Aquibium microcysteis: one gene and its partner. The protein of the gene in region 1 binds, or shares a complex with, the protein of each later gene. Links are inferred from orthologs where the notes say so. Each region holds a gene or a part of one and is shown on either strand. Other genes may lie near its edges. The genes, in order: dapF and IAI54_RS19955.

Region 1 (9,210 bases):
CAAGGACAAGCCCGAGAACGCCCGCCGCTTCCTGGGCGAACTCGGCAATCCCTACGACGCCATCGGCACCGACGATGCCGGCCGCACCGCCATCAACTGGGGCGTCTATGGCGTGCCCGAGACCTTCCTCGTCGGCCGCGACGGCACCATCCTGTGGAAGCACGTCGGCCCCTTCACGCCGCAGAGCGTGACCGAGGAGCTGATGCCGCAGATCGAGAAGGCGCTGGCGGCGGGTTGACCGGCTTCCCCTCCCCCTTGCGGGGAGGGGCCAGGGGTGGGGGTGGAGACGCCACGCGCGTTGGCCCAGCCAAAGCTCCTCTCCGCCGCTTTCCCCCGATTGGCAACGTCGCGCCGCCGCCCTATCTTGCGCCTCCATGGTCTATCCCCTGTCCCCGATCTTCGCCCGTACCGTCCCCGATGGCGACACGCATGAGCGTGCCGTCTGCGAGACCTGCGGCTTCGTGAACTACGAGAACCCGAAGATCGTGGTCGGCTCCGTGGTGCGGCACGACGGCAGGATCCTGCTCTGCCGGCGCGCGATCGAGCCGCGGCACGGCTTCTGGACGGTGCCGGCCGGCTTCATGGAACTGCACGAGACGCCGGAGGACGGCGCCCGCCGCGAGGCCCGCGAGGAAGCCAACGCGGCGCTGGCGATCGACGGGCTGCTTGCCATCTACTCGGTGCCGCGGCTCTCCCAGGTGCAGCTGATCTACCGCGCCACGCTGGCCGAGCCGGTCTACGCGGCCGGCGAGGAGAGCCTGGAGGTGGCGCTGTTCTCCTGGGACGAGATCCCCTGGGGCGACCTCGCCTTCCCGACCGTGCACTGGATGCTGCGCCACGAGCGCATGGTGCAGGATGGCAGGGGCGTGGCGCCCTTCGCCAATCCGCCGGGCGAGAACGGCGACGCACGTCCCCGGTGAAGGAACCGACGCGCCGCGCGCGTCCTCACCACATCGACTTGGCGTAGGCCTCCGCAAGCGCTTCGTCGGCTTCCGCCGCCGTCGCCGCATAGGCGATCTGGTCCTTGAGGATCTCGCCCAGCGTCGGCATCTCCGAGCGCGCCGGCCAGGTCTCGGGCGCCCAGAGATTGGAGCGCATGAACGCCTTGGCGCAGTGCATGTAAACGGACTGGACGGTGACGACGATGACCGTCGTGGGGCGCTTGCCGTCGACGGCGAGGCGCTCGCGCAGGCCTTCGTCCGCCGTGATGCGGGCCCGGCCGTTGAGGCGCAGCGTCTCGTTCATGTTCGGGATCAGGAACAAGAGGCCGACCGCCGGTTCGGCGACGATGTTCTCCAGCGTGTCCAGCCGGTTGTTGCCCGGCCGGTCGGGGATCGCGATGGTGTGGTCGTCGAGCACGGCGACGAAGCCCGGCCTGTCGCCGCGCGGCGTGACGTCGGCGTTCCCGCGACCGTCCGATGATCCGATCAGCAGGAACGGGCTCCTGGCGATGAAAGCGCGGCAATGCCGGTCGAGAAGCGGAAGTTCCTTCCGGATCGGCCCATCGCCGGGTGCCTTGTAGAGGCGGCGCAGGTCTTCGCGGCTGGTGAGAAACTCCATGGGACTACCTCTTCCTGAACGTGTCGTCCGTCGAGTGGCGCATGATGAGCGGCATCTGGCTGAAAGTGAAGATCAGGGTGATGGGCATGATGCCCCAGACCTTGAACGCCACCCATGTATCGGTCGAGAACAGCCGCCAGACCACCTCGTTGACGAGGGCCAGGAAGAGGAAGAACACGCCCCAGCGCAGCGTCAGCTTGCGCCAGCCTTCGGCATCGAGCTTGAAGGCCTCGTCGAAGACGTAGCCCAGCAATGACTTTCCGAAGAAGAGCCCGCCGAGCAGCACGACGCCGAACAGCGTGTTGACGATGGTGGGCTTCATCTTGATGAAGATCTCGTCCTGCAGCCAGAGCGTCAGCGCGCCGAAGACGAAGACGACGACGCCGGACACCAGCGGCATGATCGGCAGGGTGCGGACGAGCAGCCAGGAGACGGTGAGCGAGATCGCGGTCGCGACCATGAAGAGGCCGGTGGCCATGAACAGCGGGCCGCCGAACGCGCCGAGGGCCGGAAACCGCTCGGCAAGCCACTCGCCGCGCGAATTGGCGAAGAAGAAGACCATCAGCGGCCCGAGCTCCAGCGCCAGCTTGAGCAGCGGGTTCATCGGCTTGCGCTTCGGGTCGGCGGGATCGCGCTCGAGGATCGGTTCCTGCATCGTGCTGTCCTTTCGCTTCTGGCCGTGGCGCGGGCGCGGCAGGCTCAGTTCACGCCGGCGATCGCCTTGGCGAAATCGTTCGCCGAGAAGGGTTCGAGGTCGTCGACCTGTTCGCCGACGCCGATGAAATAGACCGGCAGCTTGTGCTTCGCCGCGATGGCCACGAGGATGCCGCCGCGGGCGGTGCCGTCGAGCTTGGTCATGACCAGCCCGCTCACGCCCGCCACGTTGCGGAAGATCTCGACCTGATTGAGCGCGTTCTGGCCGGTGGTCGCGTCCACTGTCTGGAGCACGGTGTGCGGCGCGTCCGGATCGAGCTTGTTCAGCACCCGCACGATCTTTTCCAGCTCCGCCATCAGCTCGGTCTTGTTCTGCAGCCGGCCGGCAGTGTCGATGATCAGCACGTCGGAGCCCGCCGCCTTCGCCTTCTCGAAGGCATCCCAGGCGAGGCCGGCTGCGTCGGCGCCGAGCTTGGTGGCGACCACGGGAGAGCCGGTCCGCTCGCCCCAGATCTTCAGCTGCTCGATGGCGGCGGCGCGGAACGTGTCGCCGGCGGCGAGCATCACCTTCAACCCGCCCGCCGTCAGCTTGGCGGCAAGCTTGCCGATGGTGGTGGTCTTGCCGGTGCCGTTGACGCCGACCACCAGGATCACGTGCGGCTTGACGGAGAGATCGAGCTCCAGCGGCCGGGCAACCGGCTTCAGGACCTTCTCGACCTCCTGCGCCATGATCGTCCGCACGTCGAGGTCCGAGACGTCCCGCCCGTACCGGCCCGAGGCCAGCGCATCGGTGACCCGCATCGCCGTCTCCATGCCGAGATCGGCGCGGATCAGCACGTCCTCGAGGTCCTGCAGCGTGTCCTCGTCGAGCTTGCGCTTGGTGAAGACGCCGGCGATCGAGCCCGAAAGCTCGCGCGAGGAACGCGACAGACCGTCGCGCAGCTTCTGGAACCAGCCCTGCTTGACCGCCTGAGCCACGGGGACGGCCGGCGCGTCCTCGCGACGCTCCACCGCCTTGCCGACGGTGATGCGTCCGGCGGGCGGCGGGGTCGGCTGCGGGGCGGGCTCCGGCGCGATTTCGTCAGCGACGGGATCGACGGCGACCGGCGGCGGCGTGCGCAGCGGCGGTGCGATCTCGGCGGCGGGGGCGGCGACGGGGGCAACGGCCGCGGGTGCTTGCGCCGGCGTGATGGCCGAGGGCGCCGGGGCCGTGTCCGCAGCGGCGGCGGCGGGGACGTCCGGGGTTCCGTCACTGACGGATGCGGGCCTGGGGAGCGCGGCAGGCTCTGCCGGCGCAACGGGACCGGCGGGCGCGGGCGCCGGGACCGGGTCGATCTCCGGAGCGACCTCGTCGCGCAGCGGGTCGGCATGGATCGGCGACGGCTCGCGCAGCGGCGGCGCGATCTCGCCTGTGGGTGCGGGCTGGGCGGGTGCGGGCTGGGCGGCTGGCACCGGCGCGGCGGGCTGCGCTGCAGCGGGCGCTTCGGCGGCGTCCGCCTCGGGGACCGGCTGCCCGACGCGGGCCTCGGCCGCCGGCGTCGTCTCCTCGACCTTGTCCTTGCCGAAGGAGAAGACCTTCCTGATGAATCCGAATGCCATGCGCCGTTCCTCAGGCCGCTGCCGCGTGGAGCGGCTCGGCGACCAGTCTCGATCCGTCGTGGCCGGCGATCCGCACGGTCACGATCTGGCCGGGCTCGCCCTCGCCGAGGGCGACCAGCGTGAAGCCTTCCGTGCGGCCGAGGCCTTCGCGCTCGACCAGCACGCGCTGCACGGTTCCGGCCAGCGCCTCGAGGTGACGGCGATGGGCGCGTTCACCCGCCTCGCGCAGCCGTGCCGCGCGGTCCTTCACGGTGCGCCGGGCGACCTGCGGCATCCGCGCGGCGGGTGTTCCCTCGCGCGGGGAATAGGGGAAGACGTGCAGATGCGTCAGCCCGCAGGCCTCGACGATCGACAGCGAGTTCTGAAACATCGCCTCCGTCTCGGTCGGGAAGCCGGCGATGATGTCGGCGCCGAAGACGATGTCGGGCCGCAACCGCCGCACGTCCTCGCAGAAGCGGATCGAATCGTCGCGGAGATGGCGCCGCTTCATGCGCTTCAGCACCATGTCGTCGCCCGCCTGTAGCGACAGATGCAGATGCGGCATCAGCCGCGGCTCGGTGGCGATGGCCTCCATCAGGTCGCCGTCCGCCTCGATGGAATCGATCGACGACAGCCGCAGCCGGTCGAGGTCGGGCACCTGGCGCAGGATGGTGCGCACGAGCCGGCCGAGCCGCGGCGCGCCCGGCAGGTCCGCGCCGTAGCTCGTCATGTCGACGCCCGACAGCACCACCTCGCGGTAGCCATTGCCGGCAAGCCGCTTCACCTGCTCGACGACGGCGCCCATCGGCACCGAGCGCGAATTGCCGCGGCCATAGGGGATGATGCAGAAGGTGCAGCGGTGGTCGCAGCCGTTCTGGACCTGGACGAAGGCGCGCGCCCGCCCCTCGATCGCGTCGACCATGTGCGAGGCGGTCTCGGTCACCGACATGATGTCGTTGACGCGCGCCTTCTCGGTGTCGTTGACGCCGAAATCCGGCAGCGCCCGGTAGTTGTGCGCCCTGAGCTTCTCCTCGTTGCCGAGCACGAGGTCGACCTCCTCCATGCCGGCGAAGCCGGCAGGATCGGTCTGCGCGGCGCAGCCGGTGACGATGATGCGCGCGGCCGGATTCTCGCGGCGCGCCTTGCGGATCGCCTGGCGCGCCTGGCGCACCGCTTCGCCGGTCACCGCGCAGGTGTTGAAGATCACCGCGCCGCCGGCGAGCTCGCCGAGGCCGGCTGCTTCCGCCTCGCGCTTCATCACTTCGGATTCGTAGGTGTTGAGCCGGCAGCCGAAGGTGACGACGTCGATGCCGGCGCGTTCGCCGGACATCAGTGCACGCCCTCCGTCTCGCGGGTCCAGACGCCGGTCTGCGGGTCGAACCGGCCGGAAAACTCCCATTCGGCGGGACCCGTCAGGACGACGTGATCGTCCGCGCGCCAGGTGACGCGCAGCACTCCGCCCGGCGCCGTCAGCGCCACGCTGCGCTCCGTCCGGCCGGTCCGCGCCCCCGCCACAGCCGCCGCGCAGGCCGCAGAGCCGCAGGCCCGCGTCAGCCCCGCCCCGCGCTCCCAGGTGCGGATCGTCATCGCCTGGCGCGACGTGACCTGCGCGATGGTGATGTTGGCGCGTTCGGGGAAGATCGGGTGGTTTTCGAGAAGCGGCCCGATCCTGTCGAGCGCGTAGCTCCAGACGTCCGCCTCGACCCAGAAGATCGCATGCGGATTGCCCATCGAGACGACCGACGGGGAATGCAGGATCGGCGCGTCGATCGGGCCGGCCTGCAGCTCGATGGCACGCGTGTCGCGAAATTCCTCCGCAAGGGGAATGTCCTTCCAGCCGAACTTCGGCTTGCCCATGTCGACGGAGATCAGCCCGTCGGCATGTTCCTCGGCATTGAGGATTCCCGCGACAGTCTCGAAGGTGAACAGCCTGTCGCCCGTTTCGGCGGCGAGCGCCTGCACCACGCAGCGCATGCCGTTGCCGCAGGCCTGGGCCGACGAGCCGTCGGAATTCAGGATGTCGACGAACCAGCCGGTACCCGGCGTCCGCGCGTTATGGATCGCCATGATCTGGTCGAAGCGTGTCGCGGGATCGGCCGCGAGCGCCAGCGCGGCGGCCGGTGCGACGCGATCCGCACGCCCGCGCATGTCGGCAACGATGATCTCGTTGCCGAGCCCGTTCATCTTGGCAAAGGGGGCGCGGTTGGACATGGCCGGAAACCGGATTGCTCTGTTCAGCCCGCTATATGGCGGAATCGGTTCCGGATTACCAGTACGGCAGGGGATCAGGCCAGCGCGATGATCCCGAACAGCACCAGCAGGAACAGGATCAGGACGAGCCCGATCAGAAGCTTGGCGCCCGTCAGCGCGGCACCCGAGATGGTGTTGAAGCCGAGCAGCGCTGCGACCGCCGCCACGACCAGCAGGATAAGGATCCAGTCGAGCATCGTTTTTCCCTCCGTTCGTTGGGGGGAAATGTGGCGAAAGCCGTTTTGTTCCGTCAGACGACGGCGGCAGGTACGTCCCAGACCTCGCCCGACAGCATGGGGCGGAACCGCTCGCGCGGCACGCCTTGCGCGTCCAGCGCGTCATGGAGATGGTCGCGCGGCTCCTCGATGGCCTCGTTGGTGAGCTGGAATGTGCCCCAGTGGCAGCCCGCCGCGAAAGCCGCTTCCACCAGCATCATGGCTTCCACGGCCTCCTGCGGGTTCTGGTGCTGGCCTTCCATGAACCAGCGCGGCTCGTAGGCGCCGATCGGCAGCAGCGCGAGGCGGAATCCGCCGTGCTTGCGCGCCGCTTCGCGATAGTTGATGCCGCGATGGAAGCCGGTGTCCCCCGCGAAGTAGATCTTCCCGGCCGCGGTCTCGACCGCGAAGGCGCCCCACAGCGCCATCCGGCGGTCGCCGGTGCCCCGCGCCGACCAGTGGTGCGCCGGCTCGATGTGGATGAAGGCCTCGCCGTGCGGCAGGACGAGGTGGTGATGGTGGCCCCAGTCGCCGCTCGCGATCCGCATCGTCGGAACGGACCGGCGCAGGATCGTGTCGTTGCCGAGCGGGGTCACCACCAGCGGATCATGCGCCTCCTTCAGCCGCTTCAGGGTCGCGACGTCGAAATGGTCGTAATGGTTGTGCGAGAGCAGCACCACGTCGATCCGCGGCAGGTCGTCGAAGGCGATGCCGGGCGCGTTGACGCGGCGCGGGCCGGCGAACGAGACGGGCGACACCCGGTCCGACCACACCGGATCGGTGAGGAATGTCAGACCCCCGGCCTGGATCAGCATCGTGGCGTGTCCCACCATGGTGAGACGCAGCCCGCTTTGCGACGGCACCGGTGCAGGACGGGCCTGCGGAAACGGGCTCGGCCAGGATTTCGGCCAGCTCTTGCGACCGCCGCCCAGTTGCCAGCGCAGAAGGTCGGAAAAGGCACGCGGAGGAATGCCGTCCGGATTGAAGAAGATGCGGCCGTCGAAGTGATCGCTGACCGGTCCGCCGTAATAGGGATTTCTGCCGTTGCCCTTCGCCGCCAATGCGCCACCTCCCGCGAGGGCCGTCAGGCCGCCGATGCCCGTCCACTTGATCAAGGTCCGCCTGTTCATGGCGCTTTCTTCCCGCTACGGCCAGTGTTCCTCGTGGAAATGGTGCGGGAGAACCCGCCGGTCAAACACACTCGGCGCGCAGCGGGGCCGTTGACCGGCTGCGGCACGTGCCGGACCGTGCCACCGGACGTTCCCGTTGCGTCGCCGGATAATTTTCCCCCGGGGACGTGAAATCCCGACCCTCTTCGTGTTATCGACCCAACAATGCCATGTTTCTGGCCGACTCGCGCAGCGGGACGGTACGGTTCTCACCTCGTCCTCATGGAGGATCTCGCATGATGCTTTCGACTGCCGGATCGACGAAGACCGGCCTCGCCGCCGCAGCCCTGGTCGCGCTCGCCATCGTGTCCGGTTGCCAGAGCAGCCGATTCACCCCCGTCAGCACCGCTCCCGCACCGCTGCCGCCCGCGCCGTCCGGAGCCGTCGTGACCAGCGATCTGCCCCCGCCGTCGGGTCCTGCCGATGCGAGCGCCTTCCCGCCCGCTCCCGGCGCGACCGGCGACGGCACGCAGGTCGCCGCCCTGGACCCGAACGCGGCGGCTCCGGCCAGTGCGCCGGACCTGACGGCCGGCAGCGTCGCCGGCGTCTGGAACGCGACGGTCGCAGGCCAGGGCTGCCGGGTCGCCACGCCGCAGACGAAGTTCGGCCAGGGCTTCCGCGCGGGTCCGCTGCGTTGCCCGGTCCCGCTCGACGGCGTGAAGTCGTGGAACGTCGCGGGCAAGCAGCTGTCGCTCTACGACGGCAACGGCAACATCCTGGCGCGGCTCTATTCGTCGAGCCCCGAGCGCTTCGACGGTCAGATGACGTCCGGGCAGCCGATCTCCCTCAACCGCTGACGCTCCAGAACCGGACGGTCCGGACAGTCATCGATGACCTCGCGCGACGGCCCGCCGCCCTTCCGCACGCTTCGTCAGGCCTATGCCGACAAGGTGGCGCGCGGCGAGATCATGCGCGATCCGGCTCAGGAAGTGCTGGTCGCCGCGTTCGACCGGCTGATCGAGGACGTCGCCGCCAAGCGTCTCGCGGCGAAGTCGAGTTCGCTCGGCTGGCTGTTCGGCCGCAAGCGGCAGGCGAAGGCGCCGGTCATGGGTCTCTACATCCATGGCGGCGTCGGACGCGGCAAGACCATGCTGATGGACATGTTCTTCGACCTCGTGCCGGTCCGGCGCAAGCGACGCGTCCACTTCAACGATTTCATGGCCGACGTGCACGATCGCATCGGTCGCCACCGCGCGGCGGTGAAGGCCGGAACGGCCAGGGGAGACGATCCGATCCCGCCGGTGGCCAGGGACCTCGCCGCGCTGGCCTGGGTGCTCTGCTTCGACGAGTTCGCGGTCACCGACATCGCCGACGCGATGATCCTGTCGCGGCTGTTCTCGGCCTTGTTCGAGGAAGGCGTGGTGCTGGTGGCGACCTCCAACGTCGCTCCGCAGGACCTCTACCGCGACGGCCTGAACCGGCCCCTGTTCACGCCTTTCATCGGCATTCTCCAGCGCCATGCCCATGTGCTTCACCTCGATGCGGAAACGGATTACCGGCTCGAGAAGCTGAACGGCGTTCCGGTGTACATGCATCCGGTCGATGCCGCCAACGAGCAGCGCCTCGACGAGGCCTGGCGCGCGCTGACGGACGGAGCGGGCGAGCAACCCGACGAAGTCCTGGTGAAGGGCCGCCGCGTGCCGGTCCCGCGCGCGGTGCGCGACGCCGCCCGCTTCACCTTTGCCGACCTCTGCGAAAAGCCGCTGGCTGCCCGCGACTATCTGGCGATCGCCGAACGGTACCGCACGATCTTCCTCGACCGCATTCCGGTGATGGACGACTCC
Region 2 (9,161 bases), 210 kb from region 1 along the record:
CGGAGATCGGCATCGCGACCGGCCGGATGCACGCCCGCGGCCCGGTCGGCGTGGAGCAGCTGACGTCGTTCAAGTACCGGGTGCGCGGGACCGGGCAGGTGCGGCCGTGAGCGAAATCTCCGGCCTTGGCTGACACGGGGATCCCGCCGCGCTGCCTGCGCATGCCGCATGTCGAGAAGGGCATGGCGGTCGGCCTGTTCGGCGGCTCGTTCAATCCGCCGCATGCCGGCCATGCGCTGGTGGCCGAGATCGCGCTCAGGCGCCTGCGCCTCGACCAGCTCTGGTGGATTGTCACGCCCGGCAATCCGCTGAAGCGCGCGTCGGACCTCGCGCCGCTGGCCGAGCGGATCGCCGGCTCGGAAGGGCTGATCCACGATCCGCGCGTGAAAGTCACGGCCTTCGAAGCCGCGCACCACATCCGCTATACGGCCGACACGCTGGCGCTGGTCAAGCGGCGCAACCCGGGCGTCGACTTCGTCTGGATCATGGGTGCGGACAGCCTCGCCTCCTTCCACCGCTGGCAGCGCTGGCGCGCCATCGCCGAGACCTTCCCGATCGCGGTCGTCGACCGGCCGGGCTCGACGCTCGCCTTCCTGTCCTCGGTCATGGCCAAGACCTTCGCCCGCGCCCGGGTCGACGAGGAGGGCGCGCCGCGGCTGGCGCGGATGCGCGCCCCGGCCTGGACCTTCGTTCACGGACCGCGGTCCTCGCTGTCCTCCACGGCGCTGAGGCTCGCCCGGAACGACGGCTGAAGGGCAGGCGGGAGCTTGCGGGGGCGCGCTGCAGCCCTCTTTCGCGGAGGTTTCGCGAAGCCGCCGAAGCATCGTCCTCATCCGGACAGTTTCTGCCGCTTTTGTCGCTTTCGCGACGTCGCGGATGGATCAATGTCGGCGATCATGACAGCCGCCCCTTCCGACCATGCCGCCGACAGCGCCGACGCCACCGCGGTGATCTCGGCGCCGTTCATCGCCATCACCAGCGTCATCCTGTCGTCGGCGCTCGTGGCGGTCGGCAACGGACTGATGTTCGCCTTCATTCCGGTGCGGCTGGGGGCGGAAGGTCTTCCGCCCACCTGGGCCGGCCTCATCCTCACCGGCCTGTCGGCCGGCGGCATGGCGGGGTGTTTCCTCACCGGTCGCATCGTGACCCGCGTCGGCCATGCCCGCGCCTTCATGACGTTCTCCGCGCTGATCATCCTGTCCAACGTTGTGGTCGGCCTGATGGTCGACCCCTGGCTCTGGATCGCGGCGCGGGCGCTTTACGGCTTCGCCATCTGCGGCCTCTTCATCGTCGCCCAGAGCTGGCTGAACGACGTCGTCGGCAACGCCATCCGCGGCCGCGTCACCGCCACCTTCTACATGAGCTACATCGTCGGTCTCGGCCTCGGCTCCTACCTGCTCGCCTTCATCGACGCGATGGAGAACACCGCGCCGCTGCTGGCCATCACCTTCGCGGCGCTGTCGATCGTTCCCGTCGGCCTGACGCGCCTGCGCACGCCGCCGGCGCCGCCGATCGCGTCGATCGCGCTGCGCCGCGCCTGGGCGATCTCGCCCGTGGGCCTCGCCGGCATGCTGGCGGTGGGCGGCCTGTCGATGATGGTGGCGGGCTTCGCGCCGATCCATGCGACCGCCATCGGCTTCGACAAGAATGCCATCGCGCTCCTGCTGCTCGCCATGCCGCTCGGCACGCTGATCGTGCAGCTGCCCTTCGGCTGGCTGTCGGACCGGATGGACCGCCGCTACGTGCTCGTCGCGGCCTCGATCCTCGTGGCGCTGGCGGGGCTGCTCGCCATCGGCGCCGACAGCTGGGCCTTCGGCTGGATGGTGCTGGTCTACATGGTGTGGAGCGGCGCGACGGAATCGATCTATTCGATCTCGAGCGCCCACGCCAACGACCGCGCCGACAAGGGCGACCTCGTGGTCCTGTCGAGCACGATGCTGTTCGCCTGGTCGCTGTCGGGCTTCGTCATCCCCGGGCTGGCGACGATGCTGACCGCCTTCGTCGGCACGGGCGCCTTCATCGGCATCGCCATCCTGATCGCGGTGGCCTTCTGCGGCTTCGTCGCCTGGCGGCTGACCCAGACGGATGCCGTTCCTCCGGAGGTCAGCGGCGACTTCTCGCCCCTGTCGGCGCAGGCGCCGCCGGCCGCCGATCTCGCTTTCGCGCCCGCCGAATCCGGAACTTCTGCGGTCCAGCGCAGTTGAGACGACCGCCCGACGTCGGCTGTCTTGAAACTGCAGGGGGACTCCGCCTATCTTCGGGTATCGTCTGTCGCCGACCGACGATCACGTTGTTCTTGATGCGAAAGGGAAGACACTGAGAACAGCTTTGGTGAAGAAGGCTGAAATCACGCCTTCGCCAGCCGGGATGAGCCGCAACGCCGCCGTCCCTGCCCTGAAAACCGTCCTCGACTCTCTGGAAGATTCGAAGGCCGAAAACGTCGTGACGATCGACATCCAGCGCAAGTCCAGCCTCGCCGACTACATGATCGTGGCCTCCGGCCGCTCCAACCGTCATGTATCGGCCGTCGCGGACCACCTGATCAAGGCGCTGAAGGAGGCCGGGCTCGGCAATGCCCGGGTCGAAGGTCTCGCCAGCGCCGACTGGGTGCTGATCGATGCCGGCGACATCATCGTCCACGTCTTCCGGCCCGAGGTCCGCGACTTCTACAATCTCGAGAAGATGTGGCAGACGCCGGAGATGGAGGACGAAACGGTTCACTGAGCCGTTTCCGAAGGGTCGCGATGCGGATCGTCGTTCATGCCGTGGGCCGGATGAAGGCCGGCCCCGAGAGGGATCTGGCCGACCGTTATTTCGACCGTTTCGCCAAGGCCGGCCCGGCGGTCGGCCTGGAATGGGCGGGCGTCGTCGAGGTGCCTGAATCCCGCAGCCCGAACGCGCCGGAGCGCAAGCGCGAGGAAGCCGCGAAGCTCGACCGGCTGCTGGCCGACGGGGCTGCGCTGGTCCTGCTGGACGAGCGGGGAAAGAACATCGGCTCGGAAGACTTCACCGCCTGGCTGTGCAAATGGCGGGACAAGGGGCAGCGCGACCTCGTGGTCGCGATCGGCGGGCCGGACGGCCATGCGCCGGACCTCGCGCCGCGTGCGGCGCTGACGCTCTCCTTCGGCGCCCTGACCTGGCCGCATCAGCTGGCCCGGGTGATGCTGGCCGAGCAGCTCTACCGCGCCGCCTCGATCGCCTCGGGCCACCCCTACCACCGGGCCTGACCGGTCGCGGCCGACCTCGGTCGGTCCTCTCCCGCATCTTTTCGACAAAAAGCAGCGTCAAGGACGTCCGTCGGCCGCGGAGGGCTTGCATCCGCCGCCTTATGGTTGATGCTTCCTTAACCGGACGCTTCCTAGTGTGGGGGTCATGAGCGGACGTCACTCCAGGGATGGAACGGCACGACCGGCGCGCAGCCTCCTGCGCGCCGCCCTTTCGCTTGCGCTCGTCATCCCGCTGTCCGCCCTTTCGCCATCGGCCGTCCGGGCGGCGGAGGACGAGAGCGTGCTCGAAGCGCGTCGCGCCGAGACGGAAACGGAATATCGGCGCATCAGCGAGGCGATGACACTGTCGGAGAAGCGGCTGGCCGAACTCGCCGCCGAGATCGCGGCCGTCCGCAAGGACGATGCGGCCGTGACGGCGGCCCTCGTCCAGGCGGCCAAGACCGAACGCAAGCTCGCCGACGACGTCGCCGCGATCGAGCAGCGGATGGACGGGCTGAAGGAGCAGGAGGCCTCCATCCGACTGTCGCTGCAGGCACGGCGCGCCGTTCTGGCGGAAGTGCTCGGAGCCCTGCAGCGGATGGGCCTGAACCCGCCGCCCGCGATCCTGGTGCGCCCGGAGGATGCGCTGGCCTCGGTGCGCAGCGCCATCGTGCTCGGGGCGGTCGTGCCGGAACTGCGCACGGAGACCGAGATCCTCTTGTCGGACATCCGCGAACTCGCTTCGCTGCGCGCGGCGATCATGGAGGAGCGGGAGCGGTTGCTGGCGACGATCCGCGAGCAGGCCGACGAGAAGCAGCGGCTGTCCCTCCTTCTCGACGAGAAGCGCAAGCTTCTCGCCCGCAACGAATCATTCGCCGAGGCGGAGCGGCGGCGGACGGAGGAACTCGCCGCCAGGGCCGGTACTCTCAAGGAATTGATCACGGCCCTGGAGGGCGAGATCGACGCGGTGCGCAAGGCCGCCGATGCCGCGCGCCAGGCGGAGGAGGAGCGCGCCCGCCGCGAGGCCGAAGCCGCCGGCCGGCCGATCCCGGAGCAGAACCGGCTCGAGGCGGGCATCTCCTTCGAAACCATGAAGAAACAGGTCGCGCTGCCGGTCTCGGGACGGTTCATCCGCCACTTCGGCGAACCCGACGCGATCGGCAGCCGGATGCTTGGAGACACCGTTCAAACACAATCGGGATCTATCGTCACTTCACCGGCTGACGGGGTGGTTCTCTACGCGGGCCCCTTCCGATCATACGGTCAACTCTTGATCCTCGACGCGGGCGATGGCTATCATGTCGTCCTGGCGGGGATGGATCGGATCAACGTCGCGCTGGGTCAGTCGGTTCTCGCCGGGGAGCCGCTCGGCACGATGGGCGAGGCAAGGCTCGCCAGCGTGATGGCGTTCGGCAGTACCGAAGACAGTCCGGAGCTCTATATAGAGTTCCGCAAGGATGGAAAACCCGTCGATCCGTCGCCTTGGTGGGCGGAGCGCAGTTCTGGAAGGACAGGAAATGGTACGTAGATTGTCGCTTCTGTTCGCGGGCGCTCTGATGGGCGCGACCGCCATGAGCGTCGTGTACGGGTCTCCCAGCTCGACCGCGAACGCGGCTGGCTCCGACACCTATCGCCAGCTGGCGATCTTCGGCGACATCTTCGAGCGGGTCCGCGCGCAGTACGTGACGCCGCCGGACGACCAGAAGCTGGTCGAGAACGCCATCAACGGCATGCTCACCTCGCTCGACCCGCATTCGTCCTACATGAATGCCGAAGCGGCCCAGGACATGCGCGTCCAGACCAAGGGCGAATTCGGCGGCCTCGGCATCGAGGTCACGATGGAGAACGAACTCGTCAAGGTCATCACGCCCATCGACGACACGCCGGCGGCCCGCGCCGGGGTCATCGCCGGCGACCTGATCTCGCATATCGACGGCGAGGAGGTTCGCGGCCTGACGCTGTCGGACGCGGTCGACCGCATGCGCGGCGGCGTCAACACGCCGATCGAGCTCACGGTGCTGCGCGAAGGCGCAACCGAGCCGATCAAGATCAAGATCATCCGCGACATCATCAAGGTGAAGGCGGTCAAGTACCGCGTCGAGGGCGACATCGGCTACCTGAAGATCACCTCCTTCACCGAGAAGACCTTCGACGACCTGCGCAGCGCGATCTCGACCATCCGCAAGGAGATTCCCGAGGACAAGCTGAAGGGCTACGTGCTCGACCTGCGCCTCAACCCCGGCGGCCTGCTCGACCAGGCGGTCAGCGTCTCCGACGCCTTCCTCGACCGTGGCGAGATCGTCTCCACACGCGGCCGCGACCCCAAGGACGTCACCCGCTTCGACGCCCGTGCCGGCGACCTCACCGACGGCAAGCCGGTGATCGTGCTGGTGAACGGCGGCTCGGCGAGCGCCTCGGAAATCGTCGCCGGCGCGCTGCAGGACCATCGCCGCGCGGCGGTGCTCGGAACCCGCTCCTTCGGCAAGGGCTCGGTGCAGACCATCATCCCGCTGTCGGAGAACGGGGCGCTGCGGCTGACCACCGCGCTCTACTACACGCCCGCCGGCAAATCGATCCAGGGCAAGGGCATCACGCCCGACATCCGCGTCGATCAGCCGCTTCCCGACGAGCTGCTCGGTCGCGACGTGAGCCGCGGCGAGTCCGAGCTGCGCGGCCACATCAAGGGCGCCGAGGAGGACGAGGAAGGGTCGGGCTCCGCGGCCTACGTTCCGCCGGATCCGAAGGACGACCTGCAGCTGGCCTATGCCAAGGAACTTCTGGAGGGCACCAAGACCGATCCGGCGTTCCCGCCCAATCCGGACCAGGCCGTTCTCCAGCAGTAAGCCGATCACGCGCCGGCGGCTCCGCCGCCGGCGCTTTTCTTGTCTTCCCCACCGACAGGACCTCGCCAGCCGCCCGTGACAAAGGAACTCGATCGTCCGCTCGGGCAGGACAGGCGCGAACGTCCGGCGGGACGGTCCTTCCGGCCGAGGGCATCGGCCGCTGCCGGTGTCCTCGCGGCACTCGCCATCCTGAGCGCGGGCGCGGGGATCGCACTGCAGCCGGACCCCTTCCGCATCCCGGACGAGCCGTCCGTAGCCGAGGTAACGCCCGCGCCGGACGAAGTCGCTGCAGCACCCGCGGCCGGGCAGACGGGCATCCCCCTCCGCACGACACCCGCCGACGGCGCCCGGACGTCCGGACCGTCGGTCATCCGCGTCAATCCGCCGGCCGAGCCCGCGTCCAATGTCATCGTCATCCGCGATCCGTCGTCGCTCGGCCAGAACCTGCAGATCGCGCATCTTCCCGACCGGGCCCTGATCGAGCAGTCGGAACTGGGGCCGCTGCCAGTGCGCGGACACGACGGCCGCAGGGCCGCCGAGGTCTATGCGCGGCCGTGGTCCGGGACGCGCGGGGCGCGGGTCGCGCTGGTGGTCGGCGGGCTCGGCCTCTCCCAGTCCGGAACGCAGGACGCGATCGGGAAGCTGCCTTCGGAGGTGACCCTGGCCTTCGCGCCGCAGGGCAACAGCCTCGGGCGCTGGATGCAGACCGCGCGCCGGGAGGGGCACGAGATCATGATGCAACTGCCGCTCGAGCCCTTCGACTATCCGCGCGTCAACCCCGGCCGAAACACGCTGACGGTCGAGGCCGATGCCCGCCAGAACATCGACAGACTCTACTGGGTCCTGTCGCGCACGACCAACTACACCGGCGTCATGAACTACATGGGTGCCCGCTTCACGTCCGATGCCGAGGCCTTCGCACCGATCATGCGCGAACTGGGCGCGCGGGGGCTTTCCTATCTCGACGACGGATCCTCCGCCCGCAGCATCGCGGAAACGCTTGCGGCCGAAAGCGACGTGCCTTACGCGCAGGGCGACGTCGTCATCGACCAGACGCGGGACCGCGGCAGCATCCTGGCGAAGCTGGACGAGCTGGAGGCCACCGCCCGGGCGCGCGGCTTCGCCGTCGGCACCGGCACCGCCTTCGACGTGACGGTGGATGCCGTGGCCGCGTGGGCGAAAGAGGTCCGCAAGCGCGGCATCGAGATCGTTCCGGTGTCGGCGGTGGCGGCGAGCAGCACGAGGGAATAGGACATGAGCACCGCGTCGATCGATCCGATGAGCCTGCCCTACAGGCCCTGCGTCGGCATCATGGTGCTGAATCCTGCCGGTCTCGTCTGGGCCGGCCGCAGGATCGTCATTCCCAACGACGAGATGCATGGTGCCGTCCAGCTGTGGCAGATGCCGCAGGGCGGCATCGACCGCGGCGAGGATCCCTATCCCGCCGCGCTGCGCGAACTCTACGAGGAGACCGGCATGAGGTCGGTCTCGTTGCTGGCGGAGGCGCCGGACTGGATCGACTACGACCTGCCGCCGGAGCTCGTCGGCGTCGCCCTCAAGGGGAAGTATCGCGGCCAGACCCAGCGCTGGTTCGCCTTCCGCTTCGACGGCGACGAGAGCGAGATCCGGATCAACCCGCCGCCCGGCGGCCACACCCCCGAGTTCGACGCCTGGGCCTGGAAGCCGATCGACGAATTGCCGGGACTGATCGTCCCGTTCAAGCGCAAGGTCTACGAGGACGTGATCGCCGCGTTCCGGCATCTCGCGGCCTGAGCGGCGCATGCCGCGATGCTGCGCTCTCTCCTTCTCCTGGCGACGATGACGATGGCCTGCGCTGCCTTCGCAGCCGGCCGGTCCGTGGACGCAGGAGGCTTCCCCGCGACGCTCCACGACCCCGCGGGGGCCGGCCCGCTCGTCGTGATGATCGCCGGCTCCGGCCCCACCGACAGGGATGGCAACAGCGCGTTCGGCGTCACCGCCGCCTCTCTGCGCAAACTCGCTGATGCCCTCGCGGCCCGCGGTATCGGCAGCCTGCGCTATGACAAGCGCGGCGTTCCGGGAAGCGCGCCGGCCGGTAACGAGGCCGACGTGACATTTTCGACCTATGTCGACGACCTGCGAAGCGTCGCCGCCTGGGCGGCTGCGCGCAGCCCCGGCCGGCCGCTCGTGCTGCTCGGACACAGCGAGGGCGGCCTGGTGGCGCTCGAGGCGACACGAGCGGCGCCGGACGCCGTTTCCGGTCTCGTGCTTCTGGCGACCCCCGGGCGCCCGCTGGCAGAGATGCTGCGCGACCAGCTGGCGAACCTGCCGCCGCCGGGCCGCGGAGAAGCACTGGCGATCCTGCAGGAACTGGAGGCTGGCCGCCGGGTCGAGACGGTGCCCGCCGGGCTCGCGGGACTGTTCCGGCCATCGGTCCAGCCCTTCGTGGTCTCGCTGCTGGCGCTGCGGCCGGCAGCGGCGCTCACCGAGGTGGACATGCCGGTGCTGGTGGTCGGCGGCGGGACGGACATCCAGGTCGGCCGCGCGGATTTCGACGCCCTCGCAGGGGCGCGGGCGGACGTCGCGAGCCGCTGGTTCGAGAGCATGAACCACGTCCTTGCCGATGCTCCCGCCGATCGCGCCGCGAACATCGCCACGTATGGCGATCCGGACGTGCCGCTCGTCGGCGGGCTTGTCGACACGATCGCCGGTTTCGTCGACGGCATCGCGGCGCGATAGCCGGGCCGCGGGACGCGGCAGCAGCTCCGCTTCCGGCCCCGAGGGGTCGCCGCGGCTGATCGCCGGCGCCGATGGCGCGCACCCTGTCTTGCCGTGCCACATGCTTTTCTCCCTTCCGTCGCCGTCGCGGGCGTTCCGCCGTGCGTCCGTGGACAGGATAAGCGGCATTCGAGGCAGGTGGACAAAGGAGAGGCGAGCGTGTGCGCGGCGGCGGGGAGGGCGGTCGGCGGCGCCGCGCAGTCCGACGTGGCCCGAAACGAAAAGAGCCGGACCTCGCGGCCCGGCTCATTCGGTCTCGTCAGGGTACCGCCGGTCAGGCGGGCAGGATGGCGCCCTGCAGCGTCGTGAGCTGGCCGAGATACTCCTCGGCCTTCGTCCGGCCGTGATGATCGGC

What was found.
Region 2: the proteins of dapF (region 1) and IAI54_RS19955 are in contact, whole or in part, in a solved structure (PDB 5YGU), measured with the Escherichia coli proteins. The link is inferred for Aquibium microcysteis from one-to-one orthologs.

The regions. Positions count from the first base shown.
Region 1 is NZ_CP061080.1:4,050,550-4,059,759, forward strand. Bases 4,063-7,017 are described here. They hold dapF (diaminopimelate epimerase), read right to left. Parts: upstream 6,004-7,017; coding sequence 5,122-6,003; downstream 4,063-5,121. Other genes in these bases: mtaB (tRNA (N(6)-L-threonylcarbamoyladenosine(37)-C(2))-methylthiotransferase MtaB), read right to left, coding at 4,063-5,122; IAI54_RS18925 (DUF1328 family protein), read right to left, coding at 6,078-6,239; IAI54_RS18930 (MBL fold metallo-hydrolase), read right to left, coding at 6,293-7,017. Also shown: IAI54_RS18890 (DsbE family thiol:disulfide interchange protein), read left to right, coding at 1-238; IAI54_RS18895 (NUDIX hydrolase), read left to right, coding at 375-920; IAI54_RS18900 (pyridoxamine 5'-phosphate oxidase family protein), read right to left, coding at 946-1,560; IAI54_RS18905 (septation protein A), read right to left, coding at 1,565-2,215; signal recognition particle-docking protein FtsY, read right to left, coding at 2,260-3,813; more of mtaB, read right to left, coding at 3,824-4,062; more of IAI54_RS18930, read right to left, coding at 7,018-7,387; IAI54_RS18935 (AprI/Inh family metalloprotease inhibitor), read left to right, coding at 7,666-8,223; cell division protein ZapE, read left to right, coding at 8,257-9,210. UniProt on the Escherichia coli protein: Involved in the succinylase branch of the L-lysine biosynthesis and in the biosynthesis of the pentapeptide incorporated in the peptidoglycan moiety. Catalyzes the stereoinversion of LL-2,6-diaminopimelate (L,L-DAP) to meso-diaminopimelate (meso-DAP).
Region 2 is NZ_CP061080.1:4,259,604-4,268,764, reverse strand. The notes cover bases 6,157-9,062. They hold IAI54_RS19955 (RNA pyrophosphohydrolase), read left to right. Parts: upstream 6,157-7,303; coding sequence 7,304-7,822; downstream 7,823-9,062. Other genes in these bases: IAI54_RS19950 (alpha/beta hydrolase), read left to right, coding at 7,838-8,767; IAI54_RS19960 (divergent polysaccharide deacetylase family protein), read left to right, coding at 6,157-7,300. In the rest of the region: IAI54_RS19995 (glutamate-5-semialdehyde dehydrogenase), read left to right, coding at 1-110; IAI54_RS19990 (nicotinate-nucleotide adenylyltransferase), read left to right, coding at 162-752; IAI54_RS19985 (MFS transporter), read left to right, coding at 897-2,204; rsfS (ribosome silencing factor), read left to right, coding at 2,368-2,724; 23S rRNA (pseudouridine(1915)-N(3))-methyltransferase RlmH, read left to right, coding at 2,745-3,227; IAI54_RS19970 (murein hydrolase activator EnvC family protein), read left to right, coding at 3,373-4,734; IAI54_RS19965 (S41 family peptidase), read left to right, coding at 4,724-6,049; more of IAI54_RS19960, read left to right, coding at 6,125-6,156; IAI54_RS19945 (F0F1 ATP synthase subunit epsilon), read right to left, coding at 9,081-9,161. UniProt on the Escherichia coli protein: Master regulator of 5'-end-dependent mRNA decay.